DNA from 3 places in the Metabacillus litoralis genome. Region 1 is predicted to be linked to each of the others. Evidence: predicted binding sites of a transcription regulator. Region 1 holds the regulator's gene; each other region holds the start of a gene.
What was found. The regulator Rex, encoded in region 1, represses fermentation and respiration genes when NADH is low (regulators of the CRP and FNR family bind a similar motif). The targets are predictions, from matches to a motif close to TTGTGAAATATTTCACAA.
Positions count from the first base shown of each region.

Region 2: a site for Rex is predicted at 2,908-2,925, ahead of D9842_RS19870 (L-lactate dehydrogenase). Genes of this name have one in related genera too.
Region 3: a site for Rex is predicted at 2,991-3,008, ahead of yumC (ferredoxin--NADP reductase 2). Genes of this name have one in related genera too.

Region 1 is NZ_CP033043.1:4,401,103-4,408,818, reverse strand. It holds gene groL (chaperonin GroEL) at 1-785, opposite strand, end outside; gene groES (co-chaperone GroES) at 840-1,124, opposite strand; gene D9842_RS21665 (CPBP family intramembrane glutamic endopeptidase) at 1,446-2,171, shown strand; gene D9842_RS21660 (YdiK family protein) at 2,168-2,371, shown strand; gene tatC (twin-arginine translocase subunit TatC) at 2,387-3,136, opposite strand; gene D9842_RS21650 (twin-arginine translocase TatA/TatE family subunit) at 3,153-3,347, opposite strand; gene D9842_RS21645 (redox-sensing transcriptional repressor Rex) at 3,381-4,025, opposite strand; gene moaC (cyclic pyranopterin monophosphate synthase MoaC) at 4,099-4,590, opposite strand; gene D9842_RS21635 (ABC transporter ATP-binding protein) at 4,815-6,749, shown strand; gene tsaD (tRNA (adenosine(37)-N6)-threonylcarbamoyltransferase complex transferase subunit TsaD) at 7,190-7,716, opposite strand, start outside.
Region 2 is NZ_CP033043.1:4,076,921-4,084,636, reverse strand. It holds gene D9842_RS19885 (PTS galactitol transporter subunit IIC) at 1-1,149, shown strand, start outside; gene D9842_RS26065 (hypothetical protein) at 1,335-1,511, shown strand; gene D9842_RS19880 (phosphocarrier protein HPr) at 1,566-1,832, shown strand; gene D9842_RS19875 (Cof-type HAD-IIB family hydrolase) at 1,915-2,712, shown strand; gene D9842_RS19870 (L-lactate dehydrogenase) at 2,955-3,887, shown strand; gene D9842_RS19865 (L-lactate permease) at 3,916-5,487, shown strand; gene D9842_RS19860 (bifunctional 2',3'-cyclic-nucleotide 2'-phosphodiesterase/3'-nucleotidase) at 5,532-7,716, opposite strand, start outside.
Region 3 is NZ_CP033043.1:3,128,959-3,136,674, reverse strand. It holds gene D9842_RS15655 (DUF2225 domain-containing protein) at 1-67, opposite strand, end outside; gene dapF (diaminopimelate epimerase) at 361-1,218, shown strand; gene D9842_RS15645 (HesB/IscA family protein) at 1,306-1,668, shown strand; gene yumC (ferredoxin--NADP reductase 2) at 1,725-2,717, opposite strand; gene D9842_RS15635 (NAD(P)/FAD-dependent oxidoreductase) at 3,118-4,332, shown strand; gene D9842_RS15630 (NUDIX domain-containing protein) at 4,641-5,126, shown strand; gene D9842_RS25965 (YuiA family protein) at 5,279-5,401, shown strand; gene D9842_RS15625 (YuiB family protein) at 5,478-5,798, shown strand; gene D9842_RS15620 (3D domain-containing protein) at 6,033-6,764, shown strand; gene D9842_RS15615 (cobalamin-binding protein) at 6,790-7,578, opposite strand; gene D9842_RS15610 (divergent PAP2 family protein) at 7,590-7,716, opposite strand, start outside.

The DNA of each region.
Region 1 (7,716 bases):
ACAACTAAAGTTGCTAATGCTTCACCTTCAACATCCTCAGCGATTAGTAATAGTGGTTTACCTTGTTGTACCACTTGCTCTAATACTGGTAGAATTTCTTGAATGTTTGTAATTTTTTTGTCAGTAATTAATACATATGGATTTTCAAGAACTGCTTCCATTTTGTCAGAATCAGTTACCATGTATGGAGATGCATATCCACGATCGAATTGCATACCTTCAACTACTTCTAATTCAGTAGAGAAACCTTTAGACTCTTCAATTGTGATAACACCGTCGTTACCAACGCGCTCCATTGCTTCAGCGATTAATTGACCTACTTCATCATCAGCAGCAGAAATCGCAGCAACTTGTGCAATAGATTCTTTACCTTCGATTGGTTTAGAAATCGCTTGAAGCTCTTCTAATGCAACAGCTACAGCTTTTTCAATACCTTTACGAACTACCATTGGGTTAGCACCAGCAGTTACGTTCTTTAATCCTTCACGGATCATTGCTTGAGCTAAAACAGTTGCAGTAGTTGTACCGTCACCAGCAACATCATTTGTTTTGCTAGCAACTTCAGCTACTAATTTTGCACCCATATTTTCGAATGCATCTTCTAATTCGATTTCTTTAGCAATTGTTACACCATCGTTTGTGATTAAAGGTGAACCGTATTTCTTTTCTAATACTACGTTACGTCCTTTAGGTCCTAATGTAACTTTTACAGCATCTGCTAAAGCGTCAACACCACGAAGCATTGAACGGCGAGCTTCTTCGCTAAATTTAATATCTTTTGCCATTTTTACATAACCTCCTCAAGATTATAAAATGTTCTATGATATAGGGCTGTTCTATTAACCGATAACAGCTAAAATGTCGTTTTCACGTAAAATTAAGTATTCAGTACCTTCATATTTCACTTCAGTACCAGCATATTTTGAGAAGATAATACGATCGCCTTCTGCTACTTCAAGCGCCACTTTTTCTCCGCTATCTAGTACACGACCTGTACCAACAGCAACTACCTTACCTTCTTGTGGCTTCTCTTTCGCACTATCAGGAAGGACGATACCACTAGCAGTTTTTTCTTCTGATTCAACTAACTCGATAATAACGCGATCACCTAATGGCTTTAACAAGTGAAACAACCTCCTCAATTTCATAAATAATTGATTAATTTTTCCTTTTTATTAGCACTCGCTAATCTTGAGTGCTAACACAATTAATATATTATATAAGTTCCTTTTTAATTTCAAGTATGAAGCTTAATTTTTTTGAGAACTTTTTCTATTATTTTTCGACTCGGCAAATTCCTAATAGAAAACGGTATCATTTTGAACCTTAATCATTTTATCTCATGAAAAGAGATATCATACATAGGATGGAATATGGGTATGTTACAATAAAGTTTGGTATAATTATTCGTTGTTATATCACCGATGGTTTACAAGGAGGCTAATATGAAAAGGCATTATTGGTTTATTTTATTAACATATATGCTACTACAGCTATCATCGTTTCTAGGAATAAGGTTATTAGACCTATTAAATATAGGAGAAACCACAGTTGAGAGGTTTGCATATTGGACAATCCTCAGCTTTTCATTGGCTTTCTTCATTATTCTCTTTCTTTTAAGACACGACCGTCATGCAGAAAGCCGCTTCCGAGGGGAACCATCTTCTGTTGGGGCTTCAATTGGGTGGGCTGTTGCAGGTTTCTTTTTAGCTTTATTTGTACAAAGTGTTGCAGCAAACATAGAAGTAAATGTATTTGGGGTCGAAGCTGGGTCAGAGAACACTCAAATGATTGTTAATGTTATTAAGGTTTCACCTCTGGTTATCATTGTGACCTCAATTTTAGGTCCTATACTAGAAGAAATTATTTTTCGAAAAATTCTTTTTGGGGTACTTTATACTAAGACAAACTTCTTTATTGCTGCTGTTATTAGTTCACTTATTTTTTCACTATTACATGGTGAACCACAGCATGTTCTATTGTACGGTTCAATGGGATTCACGTTCGCGTTTCTTTATGTTAAAACAAAACGAATACTCGTCCCAATCTTTGCTCATGTCGCTATGAATACAATGGTCGTTATTATCCAGACTGTATTCCAGGAAGATATAGAAAGAATGATGAAGCAAATGGAACAAATGCAAGTAATTATTGGAGGCTTTTTATCATGAGAACAAACCCTATTTCCATGGCCATTTTTTATTTGATTATGGGGTTGCTATTTACTTATCTAGCAATAAACAGTGCCCAGGACGGAATATTTACCTTTCCAACTATTTTATTAATGCTAATCGCAACCTTCGATATTGGTGTTGCGATTCGGATGTTTACTTTATCAAGAAAAATTAAAAAAATGAACATAAAAAAATGAGACTTTTCACGAGTCTCATTTTTTTATGTTCTCTTCTTCAAAACGCATCTTCTGTGCTTTTCGATAGGAAATACGCGAAATCCAGATGCTAATTTCATATAAAATAAACAGCGGTATGGAAACCATCAAATGTGACGCTAGTTCAGGTGGTGTGATTAAAGCTGCAATAACTAACAACACAAAGTATGCGTATTTTCTAACCTTTGATAAAAACATAGGAGTGACAATGCCTAATCTAGTTAGAAACATAATCACAACCGGTAATTGAAACAGGATACCAAATGGCACCGTAAGCTGTAATAAGAACGAGAAATACTCATTCACTCCGATGACTTGATTAATATCTAAGTCAGTTGATATTCTTTCCATGAAGTCGATCACAAACGGAAATAGGATAAAGTAAGAAAAGGAAATCCCGAGAAAGAATAACAAAAGTGAAATAGGAATATAGCTTAATGTCACTTTTCTTTCTTTTTCATATAATCCTGGACTAACAAACGACCAGAGCTGATACAAAATAATCGGTGAAGTAATAACAAATGCTATTATGAAAGCGAACTTCATATAAACCATTAATGGATCTGTTAAATTAAAAGCATTTAATGTTAGTGATTTTGCTTCATCAGTTTGCTGCAAATAAATAATGATCGGTCTGGAGAGGAGAAATCCGGCAATAACCGCTACGAAAAAGAAAACGACAACAATAACGAGTCGTTTTCTTAGTTCGGTTATATGTTCCATGACCGACATTTCATCATGTTTCATATCGGTTCATCCTATCTTACTTGACTTCTTCCTTTTTCTCTTTTTTGCTGTCTTGCTCATCATCATCGTCTGCTAAGCCCTTTGTTGCATTTTTAAATTCACGAAGTGTATTACCTGCTGCTTTTCCAAGTTCAGGTAGCTTTTTTGGTCCAAAAATAAGTAATGCTACGAATACGATAAGTAAAAGGCTTCCGATTCCTACTGTTGGCATCGAATCCACCTCCTTTTCTATAATGGTTATTAGTTATTTCTCCTCATGAGGATAATGTTTTAAGAAATAAACTAGTGACTGTAGCTCCACTGCTAAATCTATGTGGTGAATTCTTATTTCATCCGGCACGTTTAACCGTGCTGGTGTAAAGTTTAATATTCCTTTAATACCCTTTGTAATGAGACGGTCTGTGATAGATTGTGCTACTGGTGCTGGTACAGTTAAAATCGCAACTGTAACATCATCAGGAAGATGATGCTCCATCTCATCTAAATGGAAAACCGGTACCCCACCAATTTCTGTACCTACCTTATCTTCGTCTACATCAAAAGCTAGAGAAATAACTGTATTGTTATTTTTAGTGAAATTATAATGTAAAAATGCCGTTCCTAAATTCCCTACTCCAATTAAACATACTTTCGTTATCTCATCTTGATCTAATGTTTTTCTAAAAAAGGATAACAAATAATTTACATTATATCCATATCCTTTTTTTCCAAGAGCTCCAAAATATGAAAAATCCCTTCGGATTGTAGCTGAATCTACCTTTACTGCATCACTTAACTCGGCGGATGAGACTCGTTGCTTTCCTGACGAGTGTAAATTTTTTAAAAACCGATAATATAAAGGCAATCTCTTAGCAGTTGCCTGCGGTATTTTCGTTTGGTCTATATTCAATCTTATCCCTCACATTCACACAAACACATATGACAATGCTTATAGGATTTTGGAGATACTAGTAAAATCCATGTCATATTTCGTTTCTTAGGAAATCGCCGCTTTTACCACCTGTTTTCTCTACTAAATAGGTTGGGCCTATAATCATTCCTTTATCCACTGCTTTGCACATATCATAAACAGTTAGTGCTGTTATGCTAGCAGAGGTTAACGCTTCCATTTCAACACCTGTACTTCCCTTTGTTTTCACAGTAACTGAGATCAATAGAGTATAATGATTCGTATCACGAGCATCCCATTCAAACTCAATGTTTACACCTTTTATTGAAATTGGATGACACATAGGAATAACCTGTGATGTTTGCTTAGCTGCCATAACTCCAGCTACTTGTGCAACCGATAATACATCACCTTTTCCTATTTCATGGTTGATCATTTTTTCATAAACCTCTTTTGTTACTTGAATACTTGTCTTAGCTTGAGCTGTTCTAACAGTCTCTTCTTTAGCCGAAATATCAACCATCTTTGCTCGGCCTTGTTCATTAAAATGAGTAAAATCTGACATATACAAATCTCCTTATATTAGACTATACACTATTTTTTAGCTTCTGTCTGTTTTGTTATTGTGACAATTATATGGATACAAAAAGCAAGAATCACCCGTTTAACATCTAAGAGTATATGACACACTTGAATCGAGAGCACTTTTCTTTTCCGTCGACAAAATTCGGGTGGTGACAGGCACCCCAAAACTAAGCTAAACTTAAAGCATTAGTAGAGGTGAAAACAATGATATTGTTACAAATAAATCAACTTAGTAAATACTTTGGTGCTGACCCTATTTTATCGAATATTAAGTTGGAAGTACAAACGAGAGATAAAGTTGCGATTGTTGGTCGTAATGGAGCAGGGAAATCAACACTTTTAAAAATTATTTCCGGAGCCATGTCCCATGATTCTGGTGAAATTATTAAGCCTAAAGATGTTTCGGTTGGATATTTAGCTCAAGACACCGGGCTTGAATCTCAATTATCGATTTGGGAAGAAATGAATTTAGTGTTTAAAGGTCTCAAATCAATGGAACAAGAAATGCGAAATCTTGAACAGAAAATGGCAACAGTTGATCCGGCCACTGAATCACAAAAGTTTGAACAGCTTTTAAAAGAATATGATACCCTTCAAGTTAGATTTAAGGAAGAAGGCGGATATCAATATGAAGCTGATATACGTTCTGTTCTACATGGCCTTGGATTTCATCATTTTGATCCGACAACAAAAATTGCTTCTTTAAGTGGTGGCCAAAAAACAAGACTTGCTTTAGGTAAGCTATTACTTACTAAGCCTGATCTCTTAATATTGGACGAGCCAACGAACCATCTTGATATTGAAACATTAACCTGGTTAGAACAATATTTACAAAACTACCCTGGAGCAATACTAATTGTTTCCCATGACCGATATTTCCTAGATAAGATTGTTACACAAGTATATGAAATCAGCCGCCATACAAGCACAAGATTTATTGGAAACTACAGCCAATATCTAAAGCAAAAAGCTGACTCATATGAAAAGGAGCTAAAAAGCTTTGAAAAGCAACAGGAAGAGGTAGCAAAACTAAAAGACTTTATTCAACGCAACTTAGCTCGTGCTTCAACTACAAAGCTGGCCCAAAGCAGAAGGAAAAAGCTAGAGAAGATGGAGTTAATGAACAAGCCTCTAGGTGATGAAAAATCAGCAAGCTTTCAGTTTGATATTGACCGACAAAGCGGTAACGATGTGTTAAAAGCTGATCATATTTCTGTTTCCTATGACAATGTTCATCCTGTTATCTCTAACATCTCCTTTTCTATATCCCGCGGTGATAGCATTGCCTTAGTCGGACCAAATGGAATTGGGAAATCAACTTTACTAAAATCAATTATTCAAAAATTAGATTCGTTGACTGGTACCTTTTCTCTTGGCTCACATGTACAAATTGGTTACTATGATCAGCAACAAGCCGATCTTACATCAAATAAACGAGTTTTAGACGAGCTGTGGGATGAATATCCACAAATGACCGAAAAGGAAATTCGAACAATTCTTGGAAACTTTTTATTCTCTGGTGACGATGTATTAAAGCCTGTATCTGCACTAAGCGGAGGAGAGAAAGCAAGAGTCGCACTCTCTAAGCTGATGCTACAAAAAGCCAACTTCCTAATTCTTGATGAGCCAACCAACCATCTTGATTTAGATAGTAAGCAAATCTTAGAAAATGCTTTAATCGATTTTCCTGGTACAATCCTTTTTGTTTCTCATGACAGATACTTTATTAATAGAATTGCCACAAAAGTTTATGAGCTTTCTAGCACTCATCTTACTGAGTACTTAGGAGATTATGATTATTATCTTACAAAAAAGGAAGAACAACTTGAACATGAACGGTTAGAGCAGGAAGGAAATGACTCTCCCATCCAAAAAAAATCAGGACAAGAACCTGAGGGGAAACTAAGTTATCAACAAGAAAAAGAATTAAAAAAACTTGAAAGACAAAAGCAAAGAAGAATAGAAGAAATTGAAAATGAAATAAGCGAACTTGAAGAAAAAGTTGAAGGAAATGAAGCCCTGCTTTGTGATCCAGATGTTTATCAAGATCATGAAAAAGTACAAAAAATTAACGAAGAAAATGAACAAATCCATTCTAAACTAGAAGGTCTAATGGCAGAATGGGAACAATTACATTAATTATTAAGTAATCAACGGAATATTTATTAAACAGCGGGTTTTCCTCGCTGTTTTTTTATTGATTCATTCAGAAAAGTAAGATTCAAAAACGTATTCGACAATCTTCTCTTAAGTTCATGTGAATAACTATTATTTATTCACATCCACACTTTTTATCCACACTACAAATCCTTTATTTCCAACATATCAACAGACTTATACACATTGTCCACATATTTGCTTTAATTTCCTCAAGTTATACACACTCTAAAAAACATTGATTTGACAGCATTTTAAATAGTTTTACACATTTCTACAAAAATCGTGTACATTCTGTGGATAACTATGTGAATAATCCTATTTTTTTAGAAATTAGGAGATTTTCTGTGAATGCACTCACCTTTTGTCAAAAGAAATAGAAAAAACAGGACCCTCAGATCCTGTTTTACTTTATTATTTATTCACTTTTGTTGATAAGATGTTAATTCTAAACCAGGATTTGCATTTAATGCTAAATCACTTCTTACTCCCTTTTCATATAAAATGCTTCCAGCAGCAGCAATCATGGCAGCGTTATCTGTGCATAATGATAATGGTGGGATTGTTAATGTTAATCCTTCCCTTGAAGAAAACTCTTTTTCTAATGCTGTTCTTAAACCTTTATTAGCTGCAACACCGCCTGCTAATAACAACTGTTTAACATGATATTTATCCACAGCTTGTGAAGTCTTTGTGACTAAAACGTCGATAACACTTGCCTGAAAGCTTGCTGCAACATCTTTAGGGTCAAGTTCAATCCCCTTTTGTTTTGCATTGTGGAGTGTGTTAATAACAGCTGACTTAAGTCCACTAAAGCTAAAATCAAAGGAACCTTCACTTAGCCAAGCCCTTGGTAAATCGATAGAGGCTTGACCTTCATGAGCTAATTTATCAATATGAGGACCACCCGGGTATGGAAGGCCAAGAGTTCGTGCAACCTTGTCATAAG
Region 2 (7,716 bases), 320 kb from region 1:
TTTCGCTCAGGTATTACAATTGGTGTAGCATTCGTTGGTATTTTTCTAGTCGTTGATTTATTAGTAAGTAACTTAGGACCAGCAGCAAACGGGATGGTTGAGAGATTTGGAATTGAGTTAAATGTTATAGATGTTGGATGGCCTGGTGCTGCGTCAATGTCATGGGCATCACCAATAGCTGCATTTATTATTCCTTTGGGCCTATTAGTAAACGTTATCATGCTTGTTACGAAAACAACAAAAACAATGAACGTAGATATCTGGAACTTCTGGCATTTTACATTCACAGGAGCTCTTGTTTATACAGTTTCAGGAAGCATAATCCAAGGATTAGCGGCTGCAGTTATTTTCCAGATCATTTGTTTGAAAATTGCAGACTGGACAGCACCTATGTTAAGAGATTATTTTGATCTTGAAGGTATTGCTGTTGCAACAGGAAGTACAGTTTCTTACGCACCACTTGGAATACCACTTGTTAAGCTTATTCAAAAAGTACCAGTAATTAAGAATTGGAATGCAGATCCAGAAACGATTCAAAAACGCTTCGGTGTTTTCGGAGAATCTATTTTCATGGGATTGATTTTAGGTATTGGATTGGGATTACTAGCAGGATATTCATTCGGTGAAGTGATCCAAGTTGGTATGGCCATGGCAGGGGTTATGGTGTTAATGCCAAGAATGGTTAAGATACTAATGGAAGGTTTAACGCCTGTTTCAGAATCAGCAAGATCATTCTTAAGCAAAAAGTTTGGTCAGCAAGACATTTACATTGGTCTAGATGCTGCCGTTGCGATTGGACACCCATCAGTTATTTCAACAGCTTTAATTTTAGTACCAATAACGGTTGCATTAGCTGTAGTATTACCTGGTAACAATGTTTTGCCATTTGGAGATTTAGCCACAATTCCATTTATCGTGGCATTCATTGTAGGTGCTGCACGAGGAAATATTATTCATTCTGTTATTGTAGGAACAATTTTAATCGCATTAACTTTATACTTAGCTACAGATTTAGCACAAGTTCATACTCAATTAGCAATTGACGGTAAATTCAATATGCCAGAAGGAACAAGCTTGGTATCAAGTCTTGACCAAGGTGGAAACTTCATCAACTATGTTGTTTATAAGATATTCGCAATATTTAACTAGAACACCCAGAGTATTACTTTTGCAAAAGTTATTCTCGTATAATAATTGAAAACAATGTAAAATGACTATATATAGGTGTTAAAGAGAAATAAAATTGTCTAAGTATAGCTCTAGTTTTTGACTGGAGCTATTAATTTTAATGAACCTTTTTTAAAAGAAACTATGTAAGAGAAAGGTGAGGTAGTATGATTGAAACATTTGTCGATTATGCATTAGGACCACACGGTAGATATTTAAGTGAGTTATACCTCGATAATCAGTTTCTAATCAATACAATCGTTGTTGGATTTGCCTGTTACAAAATATTCTTTGGAAAACGAAAGCAAGATCCTTCAGTAAAATCGGTGACTGAAACAAAATAGTCTTATTGCATGATAGAGTAATATAAAATTGAGATGTTTGAAAGGACGGGTTACATGGTAGAAAAAACATTTAACATTATCGATGAATCTGGAATTCACGCACGTCCAGCTACTCAAATAGTAAGTGTGGCGTCAAAGTTTAATGCAGAAATTACACTTGATTATAAAGGGAAAAGTGTAAACTTAAAGTCAATTATGGGAGTTATGTCTCTCGGTATTCCCAAAGGTGCTGAAATCAAAGTTACTGCTTTAGGTGCAGATGAAAGTGAAGCTGCCCAGGCAATCTCTGAAATTATTACAAAGCAAGGCTTAGGAGAATAACGAGCATAAAATGGAGTCTTGAACATCTCAAGGCTTTTTCTTTATACCTTTCAAGGATCATTTCTAAAGGAGGAGTATGATTTTGGTAGACACACCGATTGTATTTTTTGATTTGGATGGCACTCTTTTAACAAGTGAATTTAAAGTAGCTAATAGTTCCATAGATGCTATTAAGACCATAAAAAAGTTAGGTGCTGAGCCAGTTATAGCTACTGGTAGAAATATTAGTGAGATTGGTAATGTATTAGAACTCACAGGTATTCGTTCATGTGTTGCTATGAATGGCCAGTATGTTATGTACGAGGGTAAGGTTATTTATGAAAATCCACTTGACCAAAATGAAGTAAAGCTTTTACATACAACAGCTTCTCAAAACGGTCATGATTTAGCATTTTACAACGCTGAATATATAACAGTTACTGCAGGAAATTCTGATGTAATCACAAAAAATTACATAGAACGTGTAGGAACAAAATATCCTCCAGTAGATGAGACGATGTATTTAAAATCCCCCATTCATTTAATGGTCCTTTTCTGTAATATAGGCGAGGAACTCTATTATCAAGAGCAATTTCCATATTTTCAATTTGTTCGGCACTCTCCTTTAGGATGTGATGTGTATCCTAGAGACACTTCTAAGGCATCAGGCATTCAACGATTAATGGAACATCAGAATTTATCATTGGAAAATTCGTATGCATTTGGTGATGGATTGAACGATATTGAAATGTTTCAACTTGTTAAGCACCCTATTGCAATGGGAAATGCAGTAGAAAATTTAAAAAGTATATCTAAATATGTAACGACTTCTAATAATGAAGATGGCATAATGAAGGGGCTTCATCAATGTGGGTTATTAGATTCAGGTGTAATAAAATAAAGAATAATTAAAATTTTAAACTTAACTAAGAGGGGAGAAATCCCCTCTTTTTATCTTTTAAAGAAGGGGCTTTAAGTGTATTAAAATCTAGTTCTAACTAGATTTTATAAAAAGATTAACAGAGTGTGATCTTTATCACATTATAAATTACATTATGGTGTTAATCTTAACTCAAGTTATAAAACACACACTGGATTGTGAAAAACTTCACAATATAAAATGATAAATTGGAGGAATACAAAATGAATGTAACACTAGGAAATAAAGTTGTATTAGTTGGTACTGGAGCGGTTGGATCAAGCTATGCTTATGCGTTAATGAATCAAGGAATCAGTGATGAGCTAGTGCTTGTAGATTTAAATGAGGAAAAAGCGAAAGGTGACGTAATGGACTTAGATCATGGAATTGTTTATGCACCAAATTCTATGAGCATCACATTTGGTACTTATGAAGATTGCAAGGATGCAGCACTTGTTGTTATTTGTGCCGGTGCTGCACAAAAGCCCGGAGAAACAAGATTAGATCTTGTAAGTAAAAATGTAAAAATCTTTGAATCTATTGTAAACCAAATTATGCAATCTGGATTTAACGGAATTTTCTTAGTGGCTACAAATCCAGTTGATATTTTAGCCTACGCAACATGGAAATTTTCTGGATTGCCAAAAGAAAGAGTGATCGGATCTGGAACAGTGTTAGACTCTGCTAGATTCCGCTATTTATTAGGTGAAGAATTTGATACAGCCCCAACAAGTGTACATGGCTATATTATCGGAGAACATGGTGATTCTCAATTACCTGTATGGAGCTCTGCAAATATTTCTGGTACACCAATTGCACCGAAATTAACAGAGGAACGAAAACAGGAAATTGCAGTTCAAGTTCGAGATGCTGCCTATAAAATCATTGAATCTAAAGGGGCAACATATTACGGAATTGCTATGGGATTAGCGAGAATTACGAGAGCAATCTTAAAGAACGAAAATGTGGTTTTACCAGTTGGGGCTTACCTTGATGGTGAAGATGGACACAGTGATGTTTATATTGGGGTCCCAGCTGTGATCAATCGCACAGGTATAAAGAAAGTTGTAGAGCTATCTTTAAATGATCAAGAGCAAGAAAAATTCACAAAGTCAGTTAAAACACTAAAAGCTATTCAAGCTACTATTTGGGGTTAGGTAAAAACCACACAGAGGAGAATTCATCATGTTAGTTGAGACGTTTGATCCATTTCAGCATCTCGCCATATCAGCATTAGTTGCAGCCATACCAATCATATTGTTTCTATTATGCTTAACAGTGTTCAAGATGAAGGGAATACATGCAGCTTTATTAAACTTAGCAGTCACCTTCTTAATTGTATTAGTAGTCTTTAAGCTCCCTTTTGGAGAAGCAATCGGAAGTGTCATCCAAGGAGCCATATTAGGATTATGGCCGATTGGTTATATCATTGTGATGGCAGTATGGCTTTATAAAATTGCAGTAGAATCAGGTAAGTTTGATATACTTCGAGGAAGTATAGTAGGGATTTCTCAAGACCAACGGATTCATTTATTATTAATTGGCTTTTGCTTTAACGCATTTCTTGAAGGAGCAGCAGGCTTTGGAGTTCCAATTGCGATATGTGCTGTACTCTTAGTTTCATTAGGCTTTAAACCATTGCAGGCAGCGATGCTGTGCTTGATAGCAAATGGTGCATCAGGAGCTTTTGGGGCAATTGGTATACCGGTGGGCATCATTGATACATTTCATTTGGAAGGTGTAACATCAATGAACGTCTCAATGATGACGGCTTTAACTCTACCAATGATCAACTTTACCATACCATTTCTCCTAGTCTGGTTACTAGACGGTTTTAAAGGAGTGAAAGAAATATTACCAGCTATTTTAGTCACATCTGCTACTTATACAGTGACACAGGCAGTCATTACAGTCACGATAGGACCAGAGTTAGCCGATATTATTCCGTCACTATTAGCGATGGGGACGCTAGCGTTATTTCTGAAAAAATGGCAACCAAAAGAAATTTTCTTGCTAAACGGTAAAAAGTGTGAAGTTGAAAAGCATTCTATGAGTGAAGTAATCAAAGCATGGTCTCCATTTTATTTGCTAACAATCTTTGTCTTAATTTGGAGTTTACCAGTTTTTAAAGGACTATTTACAGAAGGTGGGTTACTTGCAGGAACAGCAGTAAAGTTCACAATCCCTGGCTCTTCAATAGGGATGGGAATTGATTTAATAGGGGCAACAGGAACAGCCATTCTTTTAGCAGGATTAACAACTGTCGCTTCTGCAAAAGAAATTAGGTTCAAAGAAAGCTTTAAATTATTGAAAAAGACGATTTTAGAATTTAGAATTCTAATCGTGATGATTTCTGCGATTATTGGTATTGCAAAGCTAATGACATACGGTGGATTAACAGTTGCGTTAGGGCAAGCGGTAGCCACAACAGGGGATATATTCCCATTATTAGCTCCAATATTAGGGTGGATTGGCGTATTCATGACAGGATCTGTGGTAAATAACAATACATTATTTGCACCAATTCAAGCTACAGCAGGTAACATCATTGGAACAAACCCATCTTTATTAGTTTCTGCAAATACTGCCGGAGGAGTCATGGCGAAGCTTGTTTCTCCACAATCTATTGCCATTGCAACAGCAGCAGTAGGGGAAACAGGTAAAGAAGCAGAGTTAACGAAAATGACATTAAAATATAGCTTTGGGTTACTAGGGTTTGTATGCCTTTGGACGTTTGTTCTAGCATTGATTTTTTAGAAATGAAAAGGAGGCTGACACAATTAGGTCAGTCTCCTTTCAGTTTAGTTCACTCTTGTGATTCTTCCTTCGGATTTATAGTCAATTGGAGAAGGTAAACTCTTAACGTACTCAACTGTAGCATCAAGATCTACTGGTCCAACTTCCATGCTTGAAGAAAGCTTTCCGAAGCTAGTTTTAATATTTCCATACATATAGTTATTTACAACGACTGTATATTCTGTTGCTGGGTCGATTGGAGTTCCATCAGGTAAAAGAATATCCTGTACTTTTCCAGTTTTAGCAGCAGCATCATAAGTGTACGTATATTTAAAGCCTGAAATATGGTAATCAAGACCTCTTTCAGTAATTTGCTCATCTAAAATAACTCGTAAATCAGCACCACTTAGAGTAGCCTTATTCAATACATTTCCAAATGGTTGCACTGCAAATAAATCACCGTATGTGATCTCACCAGCTTCAAGTGGTGAACGAACTCCGCCACCGTTCATAAGGGCAAAGTCAGCGCCCATTGCATCCTTCATGCCATCAGCAATGAGGTTGCCAAGTCCATTGTCACCGAACTCATTGGTTACTGAAGGATAGCCTTTTTCAAGGGTGGATACTGATTGACCAACTACTTGAGCTTTGATTGGCTCAACCTTTTCTTTATACTTCTTCATGATAGTTGCTACTGCAGTATCTGGAGTATATTTGTCCTGGTAAACTGTTTTAATTTCTGCTTTTTTACTAAAAATATCCCCTGTAAAAGGATCAATTTCTAAATCAACATCTGAGAAAGCAGACCCATAAGAATAAGCTTGTACAATTAATTTATTATCTACCACTCTATTAACATTTACATGGTTATGAGCAGCAAAGATAACATCAACTTCATCATTTATTTGTTCTGCTATTCTGCTAGCATCAAATGAGTCAGTATAACCAGTTTGTGTAGCTGGATTGTGTGCTAAAACAACAATCGATTCAACACCTTGTGCCTTTAATTCCGCTGTATATTTATTAATTGCTTCTGCTTCATCTGTAATTTTTAAAGTTTCGTTTCCTTTTGTCACGATCATTGAAGGTGTTTCTTGAGTCACAACCCCAATGACACCAATCTTTTGACCACCAGATTCTAATACTGTGTAAGGTTTAGTGATTAGCTGTCCATCTCTTGTGTCATAAGCATTTGCAGCTACAAGTGGAAAGTCCATTCCATCATAGCCTGGAGTTCCATTTGGGTGATCTCCGCCATTCATCATCCGTTTTAACTCATCAATTCCTTCATCGAATTCATGGTTACCTAATGTTCCAGCATCAAAGCCGATTTCTTCTAAAACTTCAATTGTTGGCTCATCTTGGAAAAGAGCTGAGATAAGTGGGCTGCCACCAATCATATCACCAGCATGAACTAGTAAAGTATTTGGATTTGTTGCTTCTTCCTGTTTAAGGGCAGCAGCTGTATATTCTATTTGACCGGCTAAAGACTCACCTACTTTAGTCACTGTATCTAATTGGCCATGTAAATCATTTAACCCTAAAAGCTGTACCTTTACCCCACGGTTTAGGTCAATATTGAAAATACCAAAGCCTTTATCATCAGTTTGTCCAGTATATGAGAATGGACTTCCTTCAGTAATGTACTGCTCTGCCTTCGGTGAGGTTGTAAATGTAACGTTCACATCAGCAGGGATTGGTGCAATAGACCAGTTATTATCAGCTGTTGGAGTAACTTCTTTTACTTCCGAAATATAATCCATTAAAATTTGGCGGTTTTCATCAGCAGAATCCACGACTAACTCACTGCCTTTGAGACCAGGGAAATTCCCACCGCCACCAGCACGATAATTGTTTGTCACCACAACAAATTCTTGTTCTGGATCAATTGGTTCTCCGTTGTATTCTAAGTTAACAACACGGCTGGATTCTGGGTTAACAAGATTCCCTTTCGTGTCGTATTTAGCTGGCTGAGTGACATCAATTTGATATTCAACTCCGTCAATGACATCGAAGTTATACACTGGGAAAGAAGGATTTAATAATTGTTGTGCATCAGTTTTAGTGGTGTCAATTGTATTGAACTTACCTGCTGACATTTCAATCCATTCTTTTACAACTGAACCATTCACCTTTACAGCTTTTAATGTGTTGTCATAAAGATACAGATCCCCAGCACTACGGATTGTTAAATCACCTTTTTTGATTTCTGTATATTCTTCAACACCATTACGACCTGCCTTGAAAGGT
Region 3 (7,716 bases), 1.3 Mb from region 1:
TATAATTGGTATTACACATTAAGCAACTAACTTTACGATCATACAGATGATGTAGTTCATTATTCATAAAGAATCACTCCTTTGTCTCGTCAAGAGTGGACATGTAGTACTACTTAACTAAAGTATATCAGAAAACTATGTAAAAAGGACTATTCGTCATTATATTTATGGGATTTTTTTGGTATATAATCTATTGGTTTTTAGAAAGTTTTTTTATCTTAGAATTTTAGAAGCAGTCAAAAAAATAAAAGCTTCCTGAATAACAGGAAGCTTCTATTCTATAAAACGGGGGATAATTATATTGTTTTCAGATTTCCAACATTTTATACTAATAAAAATGAAGATATTTGGAGGATAACAATGAACTCATTTCAATTTACAAAAATGCACGGATTAGGAAACAACTATATTTATGTTAATACTTTTGAGGAACAGCTCGAAGAAGGCCAATTAGCCGACATTGCTAGACAGGTCTCAAATGTATATACAGGAATTGGCTCTGATGGTCTTATCTTAATATGTCCTTCAGATAAAGCGGAAGTTAAAATGAGAATCTTTAATAATGATGGCTCAGAAGGGAAAAATTGCGGAAATGGATTAAGATGTGTTGCTAAGTACGCTTTTGAGCATAATTTAGTTAAAGAGAAAACATTTAAAATTGAAACATTGTCAGGTCTTGTTGAAGCAACTATTTATGTTGAGGATAACCAAGTTAACCTCGTAACAATTGATATGGGATCACCGCGTTTATCAAAAGCAGAGATACCAATGGAAGGTGAGGGTTCTGAGCAAACCATATCAGAATCAATCGAATTCTTAGGACAACAATATGATGTAACAGCTGTTTCAATGGGGAATCCTCATCTTATTTTCTATGTGGATAATATAAATACAGCACCTGTTACAACACTTGGTCCTATCGTTGAAAAAGATCCTCGTTTTCCTGAAGGAGTAAATGTAGAGTTTGTAGAAGTTGTTTCCAAAAATGAGCTGCATTTTCGAGTCTGGGAGAGAGGCTCTGGAGTTACACAGGCATGTGGTACAGGAGCTTGTGCAGCAGTTGTATCTTCCGTGTTAAACAAACATACAAATCAAGGAGAAGAAACGGTTGTGCACCTCGCTGGAGGAGATCTAATGATTAATTGGACAAATGACGGAAATGTTTTAATGACAGGTCCTGCAGAAGTCATTTGTACTGGCACCTTTTATATTAAATAATCTATCGTTTCAATTATTTGAGTGAGTCCATACAATAGTTGTATACTAGTAGTATGATCCTTTCACATAAAGCAAGGAGGTATTCAGATGAGTGAAATTGTCAAAATTACAGAAGCTGCTGCTTATCAGATAAAAGATATGATGAAAGAACATGAAGAGGAAAATGCGTATCTTCGTGTTGGTGTTAAAGGTGGAGGCTGTAGTGGTCTTTCATATGGAATGGGATTTGAGCATGAAATAACGGAAGAAGATCAAGTTCTTGAACAACATGATATGACCATTCTTATTAAAAAAGAAGATGCGGCCATTTTAAATGGAACAATCATTGATTATAAGCAATCAATGATGGGCGGCGGCTTTACAATTGATAATCCAAATGCCATAGCAAGCTGTGGATGCGGATCATCGTTTAGAACAGCTACAAACACTGGAACGCCTGAAAATTGCTAGACATTCATGAATGATAGAAAAAAGCTGTTTACTTTTGTGGTAAACAGCTTTTTATATTAACTAAATAAACTCGTACTGTGTAATGGCTGGACACGTGCTTTTGGATCCATATATGCCTTAGCATTGTTAACTGCTGTTGGAGCCTCACCAAATCCACTTGCAATTAGTTTAACCTTGCCATCATAAGTACAAATATCTCCAGCTGCATAAATTCCCTCAATGTTCGTTTCCATTTTGGAGGTAACAACAATCGAGTTTTTCTCAATTGTTAAACCCCAGTCTTTAATGGGCCCAAGGGAGGAAATAAATCCAAAATTAACGATTAGATCATCAATTTGTAAGACTTCTTTTCGATCTCCTTTCACTTCCTCTAATACTACTTGAGAAATTTCCTGCTCTCCAATTAGCTCAACAGGAACAAATGGAGTTAAAACCTGTACCTTCGATTTCATCAATAATTCAACACTATGTTCATGTGCTCTAAATTTATCTCGTCTATGTATTAAACTTACACTTTTTGCAACAGGTTCGAGCATTAATGCCCAGTCAACGGCAGAGTCTCCACCGCCAAGAATAGCAACATTTCTTTCGGCAAATTTATTTAAATCATCAACAAAGTAATGTAAATTTTGATTCTCATATTTTTCACTCTCCTCAAGCTCGAGTTTGCGAGGCTTAAAAGCACCATTGCCTGCTGTAATGATGATTGTTTTTGTATAATGAACTTCATTATTAGTGGTTAATTTAAATACTCCATCAGCTTGTTTCTCAACTTGTTCAACAGCTTGATCTAAAACAACTGTTTGCTCAAACTGACCCATTTGCTCCTTCAAATTGTCTACAAGCTCTTGAGCTCTTATTTTTGGGAAGCCTGCAACATCATAGATGTATTTTTCAGGATATAATGTAGAAAGCTGACCACCTAATTGTGGAAGGCTCTCAATGATTTTTACACTTGCCTGTCTCATTCCACCGTAGAAGGCAGTAAATAATCCAACAGGTCCACCACCAACAACGGTAATATCATAGACTTTAGGATCTTCTTTCATATCTCATCCTCCTTTAAATTTTATTGTGAAAATCCATAAACTTTCACTTGAAATGAATGACAATCCATAAGACAAAATTCTTCCTTTTTCGCAGTTTAAAAACGCATTGAATAAAAGTAGTATCAAAAATCCATGTATTATAAATTATACGAAGAAAAAAACATAGTCTTTTGTTAGAAAAAATAACTTGAAAAAATATTGTTGAATGGCTAATATGATTTATAGGTGTATTTATATATATTATACGTAGCAGATACCAAGGTATGCATTGGTAAGTGAATGTTTTCACAAAGTTTTATCTCTTAAATAAAAATAAAATTGTGGTTTTAAGTCGAATATAGTAATAGACATTATTCGATTCAATTCAACAATTTTAAAAAGAAAAGGTGGATGTATTTCGGTGAAAAAACCAAGAGTCGTTATATTAGGTGCAGGTTATGGTGGGTTAATTACAGTTACACGTTTACAAAAATTAATTAGTGTTGATGAAGCAGATATCACATTAGTGAACAAAAATGACTATCACTATGAAACAACATGGTTACATGAGGCTTCAGCTGGTACGTTACATCATGACCGTGCTCGTTACCAAATCAAAGACATTATCGATACAAATCGTGTGAAATTTGTTCAAGATACTGTTGTATCAATTGATAAGGAAGCGAAGAAAATCGTTTTAGAAAATGGTGAAGTTGAATATGACTATTTAGTTATTTCACTAGGTGCTCACCCAGAAACATTTGGCATTCAAGGTTTAAAAGAGTATGCATTCGGAATCACAAGCATTGACTCTGCTAGACAATTACGTGAGCATATTGAATATCAATTTGCTACTTATAACATGGAAGCAGAAAAGAAAGATGAGCGTTTAACAATTGTTGTTGGTGGAGCTGGCTTCACTGGAATTGAATTCTTAGGAGAGCTTGGAAACAGAATTCCAGAGCTTTGTAAAGAATATGATGTTGACTTTAAAAAAGTACGTATTATCTGTGTGGAAGCAGCACCAACAGCATTACCAGGATTTGACCCTGAGCTAGTTGAGTATGCTACGAATCACTTACAGAAAAAAGGCGTAGAATTCATGATTGGTACAGCAATTAAAGAATGTATCGAAGAAGGAATTATCGTTGCAAAAGGTGAAGAATTAGAAACAATTAAAGCAGGTACTGTTGTTTGGGCAGCTGGTGTTCGTGGTAACAGCGTTGTGGAAGAAGCTGGATTTGAAAACATGCGTGGCCGTGTAAAAGTTGATCCACAACTACGTGCACCGGGACATGAAGATGTATTCATTATTGGAGATTGTTCTTTAATCATCAATGAAGAAATTAACCGTCCATATCCACCAACAGCACAAATTGCTATGCAACAAGGTGAAACATGTGCGAAAAACCTTGCATCAGCCATTCGTGGTCGTGGAGAAATGGCATCTTTCACTCCAGATATTAAAGGATCTGTTGCATCATTAGGTGAAGACGATGCAGTTGGTGTTGTATTTGGTAAAAAATTAGTAGGTACTAAAGCTTCATTTATGAAGAAAATGATTGATAACCGTGCTTTATACATGGTTGGTGGTCCTTCATTAGTATTGAAAAAAGGAAAATTCAACATTTTATAATAGTGGTGAAAAAGAGACGAAGGCATTTGCCTTTGTCTCTTTTTAAAAGGTAAGAAGTATAAAATTTTGTACGTAGTTTTAGTGTCTAGCTCCAGCAGTCTGACTTTTTGGCAAAAAGTCAGATGCCTAGCCCCGAAGCACAGGTTGTCGCGTTTTTGACTGCCTCGAGGTCATAAGCCAATTTGGAATAGAAGGCAAAGAGAGCGCCTTCTATTCCAAATCGTCTTATGCTTGTCGGGGCTGACCAAGGCGCTTGCGCTTTTCTTATTTCTCTATGTGTTAAAATAATAAAAAAGGGGGGCTCTATAATGACTCAATCCAAAAGGGGAAATGTATGGTTGGCTGTATCGGGAATTGTTGCTAATCATGAAGGAGAATGGCTTGTTGTTAAAAAGAAATATGGTGGACTCAAGGGCAAATGGTCTTTTCCGGCTGGATTTGTTAATGAAGGAGAAACCATTGATGATGCTGTTTTACGGGAGATTAGAGAAGAAACAGGCATCTCGGCTAGTATAGTTGGAGTTGTCGGAATTCGTTCAGGGGTAATAAAAGAAGTGATTAGTGATAACATGGTCATTTTTTCATTATCGGCAGAATCAAATGAAATACAGGTACAAGAAGAGGAATTAGAGGAAGTAGCTTTTATACATCCTAAAAAGTTAGTAGAGGACAAAAACTCATCTCTCTTAATCACGAAACTAGCATCTGACGTCATTGAAGCAAAGTTAAATAAATATGATCAATTTAATCCTGGGGATCATTTTGGATATACAACATATACTATGTTTTTATAATATTCGCAAAACTATGATAAAGAGAGGATTTTAAAGAAAATCTTAAATGTATTCGCTTACACAAACTTTTTTGTCAGATTTCCTCCCTTTATAATTGTCAGAATAATTGGTATATTATTAAAAACCACTACGATCCTAAAGGGGAGACAGAAATGAACACAATAAAGGTTGAGACAAAGGAATGCCCATATTGCTCTGGAAAAGGATATTTTCAACTAATACTAGGTGGCTCTGAAACATGTAATAACTGTGATGGTACAGGGAAGAAGTCATAAAACGTTCACTGACAAAGCATTGACTGTCTATCGTTAGTTCAGTACACTTAATAGTGGTGTAATGGAGGTGATAGGCATGTTGAGCTTACCGGTTTTATTAATTTCCATGTTATTATTTTTAGTCTTATTTTTTGGTATTGGATTTTTATTGAATATGCTTTTACGCATGTCTTGGATTATGGCTATTGTGTATCCAATTGTATGCATTTTCATAGTAGATAACGTCAAATTTATAGAGTATTTTAGAAGCCCTAGTGATTCATTCTCACAATTAGGGGATAAAATAATGTCATTAGCTTTAGCTGATTTATTAATTTTATCCTGCGGACTAATCGGTGCGATTCTCTCAGGAATTATTATTAAAATGCTTCGTAAAAGAGGCTACCAGATGTTTTAATATACTTATCAACAAAAGTCTGACAATGAATTGTCAGGCTTTTTCTGTCTTTTAGGACATTAAAAACTGCAGAAATTAGTATAACGCTAGGATATCCAGCTGACGAGGCACTTTCGCTTTGTTCCTTTTGAATTCAAAAAAACAGAGCTGGTAAAATATACTTTTCTCTATTTTGAATACTTTTTTCACAATCTGGGAACGAATAGATTTGTGAGAGGAGTGTTTAGGAAACATATGATCAGTATAAAGAGAGTTAGTAGAAGATTAATCATGACATTATTATTTCTAGGAGCATTAACAACAACATATAGCGCAATTTCAGGTGTTGAGGCTAAAGATCTCTCCAGTTGGTATTATAATCATAATGAGGATTTTAATGAAAAACTAGTTCATACACACACTGAAGCTGAAGAAAATGAAACTTTCCGTTTTCTAGGACTTACCTTTAAAGCTATGAACAGTGAACCATCGATTAGAACACAGGTGTCTTCAAGTGTTGAAGCAGTTAATCAAGAGGTTTCACTGGAAGAAGCAATTGATTGGTCACAGTATCCGACTAGAAAGGTTGTGGCAACTGGTTATACGGCAGGTGTTGAGTCTACTGGAAAGCAGCCCGATCATCCTAGCTATGGAATTACCTATTCCGGAGTAAAAGTAAAAAGAGATCTATATTCAACAGTTGCTGCAGATTTAGATGTGTTTCCTATTGGTACTATACTTTTTATTCCAGGCTACGGATATGGAGTTGTGGCAGACAAGGGTGGAGCCATTAAAGGAAACAAATTAGATTTATATTATGAAACCGTTAAAGAGGTTTATAATAATTGGGGTAAAAAGCAAATAGAAGTATACGTTGTTCAAATGGGTGATGGAACATTAACGGAACAACAATTAAAAAATTTAAACGAAGATGAATCAATGCAAGTGTTTAGGCAAAAATATATAAAAAATAAGACAAAAAGCTAATGAAAAAGCATTAGCTTTTTGTCTTTTAATTAGGACGGGGATAAATATCAGGATGCAACAAATAGGCAAGTTTTTGTAAACCAAGGATAAGCCGTGGAGAGGGACGGCAAAACAATGATTCCTCTAATAAATGGAGTTGGTTCTTTTGAACGGCTTGAAGGGTTTGTGCCCTTTCCCTTTTTAGTACATGTGACAATTTCATTCTAGATTGCTTAACTCCAACCCAGCATAAACAAAAATATTCTGGGTCTCGATTCAGGACATCGTCCCATGTTGTCTGTACGCTAGCTAATTCAACATCTTCAAAAATGTTTCTTGCTCCTGCTAATCTGCTTAGCTCAGTTAACCAGTTGATTTGTCCGGGGGAAAATATTGGGTTCGGCCACCATTCAAAGAAAATGGAAGGTGGGTTTGGTATCTCATCAGAAATTTCCTTATATGTTTGAAGAGTAGCTTGAAAATTCTTTATAACATCTTCTGCTTCCTTTTGCTTTCCGGTTAATCTACTTAACGTGTGAAGATCATTGGATATATCTTGAAATGATTGAGGGTTAAAAACAATATGCGGAATTTTCCTCTTTTCCAATTCTTCAATGTTTTTTTCCATTCCAGGAACACTAAGAGAAGCTAACACTAAATCAGGGTGGTATGATTCCAACCTATCCATATTAATGGAAAGGTCTGGGCCTAAACGTGGAAGATGTGATAAATCCAGAGGCCAATCAGAGAAATCATCCAGGGCGACTAATTGCTCCTTTAAACCAAGATAAACTGCAAGCTCCGTATTGCTGGGACAGATGGATATAATCCTCATGTAAAGCCTCCTTACAGAACAAAAAGGTAGTGTAACAATAGGGCTAGAAGAATACCAGTTAATCCTCCAAAAAATACTTCAATCGGCTGATGTCCAAGTAGCTCCTTCAACTTTTTTTGTTTATCTTGTTCAGCCTTT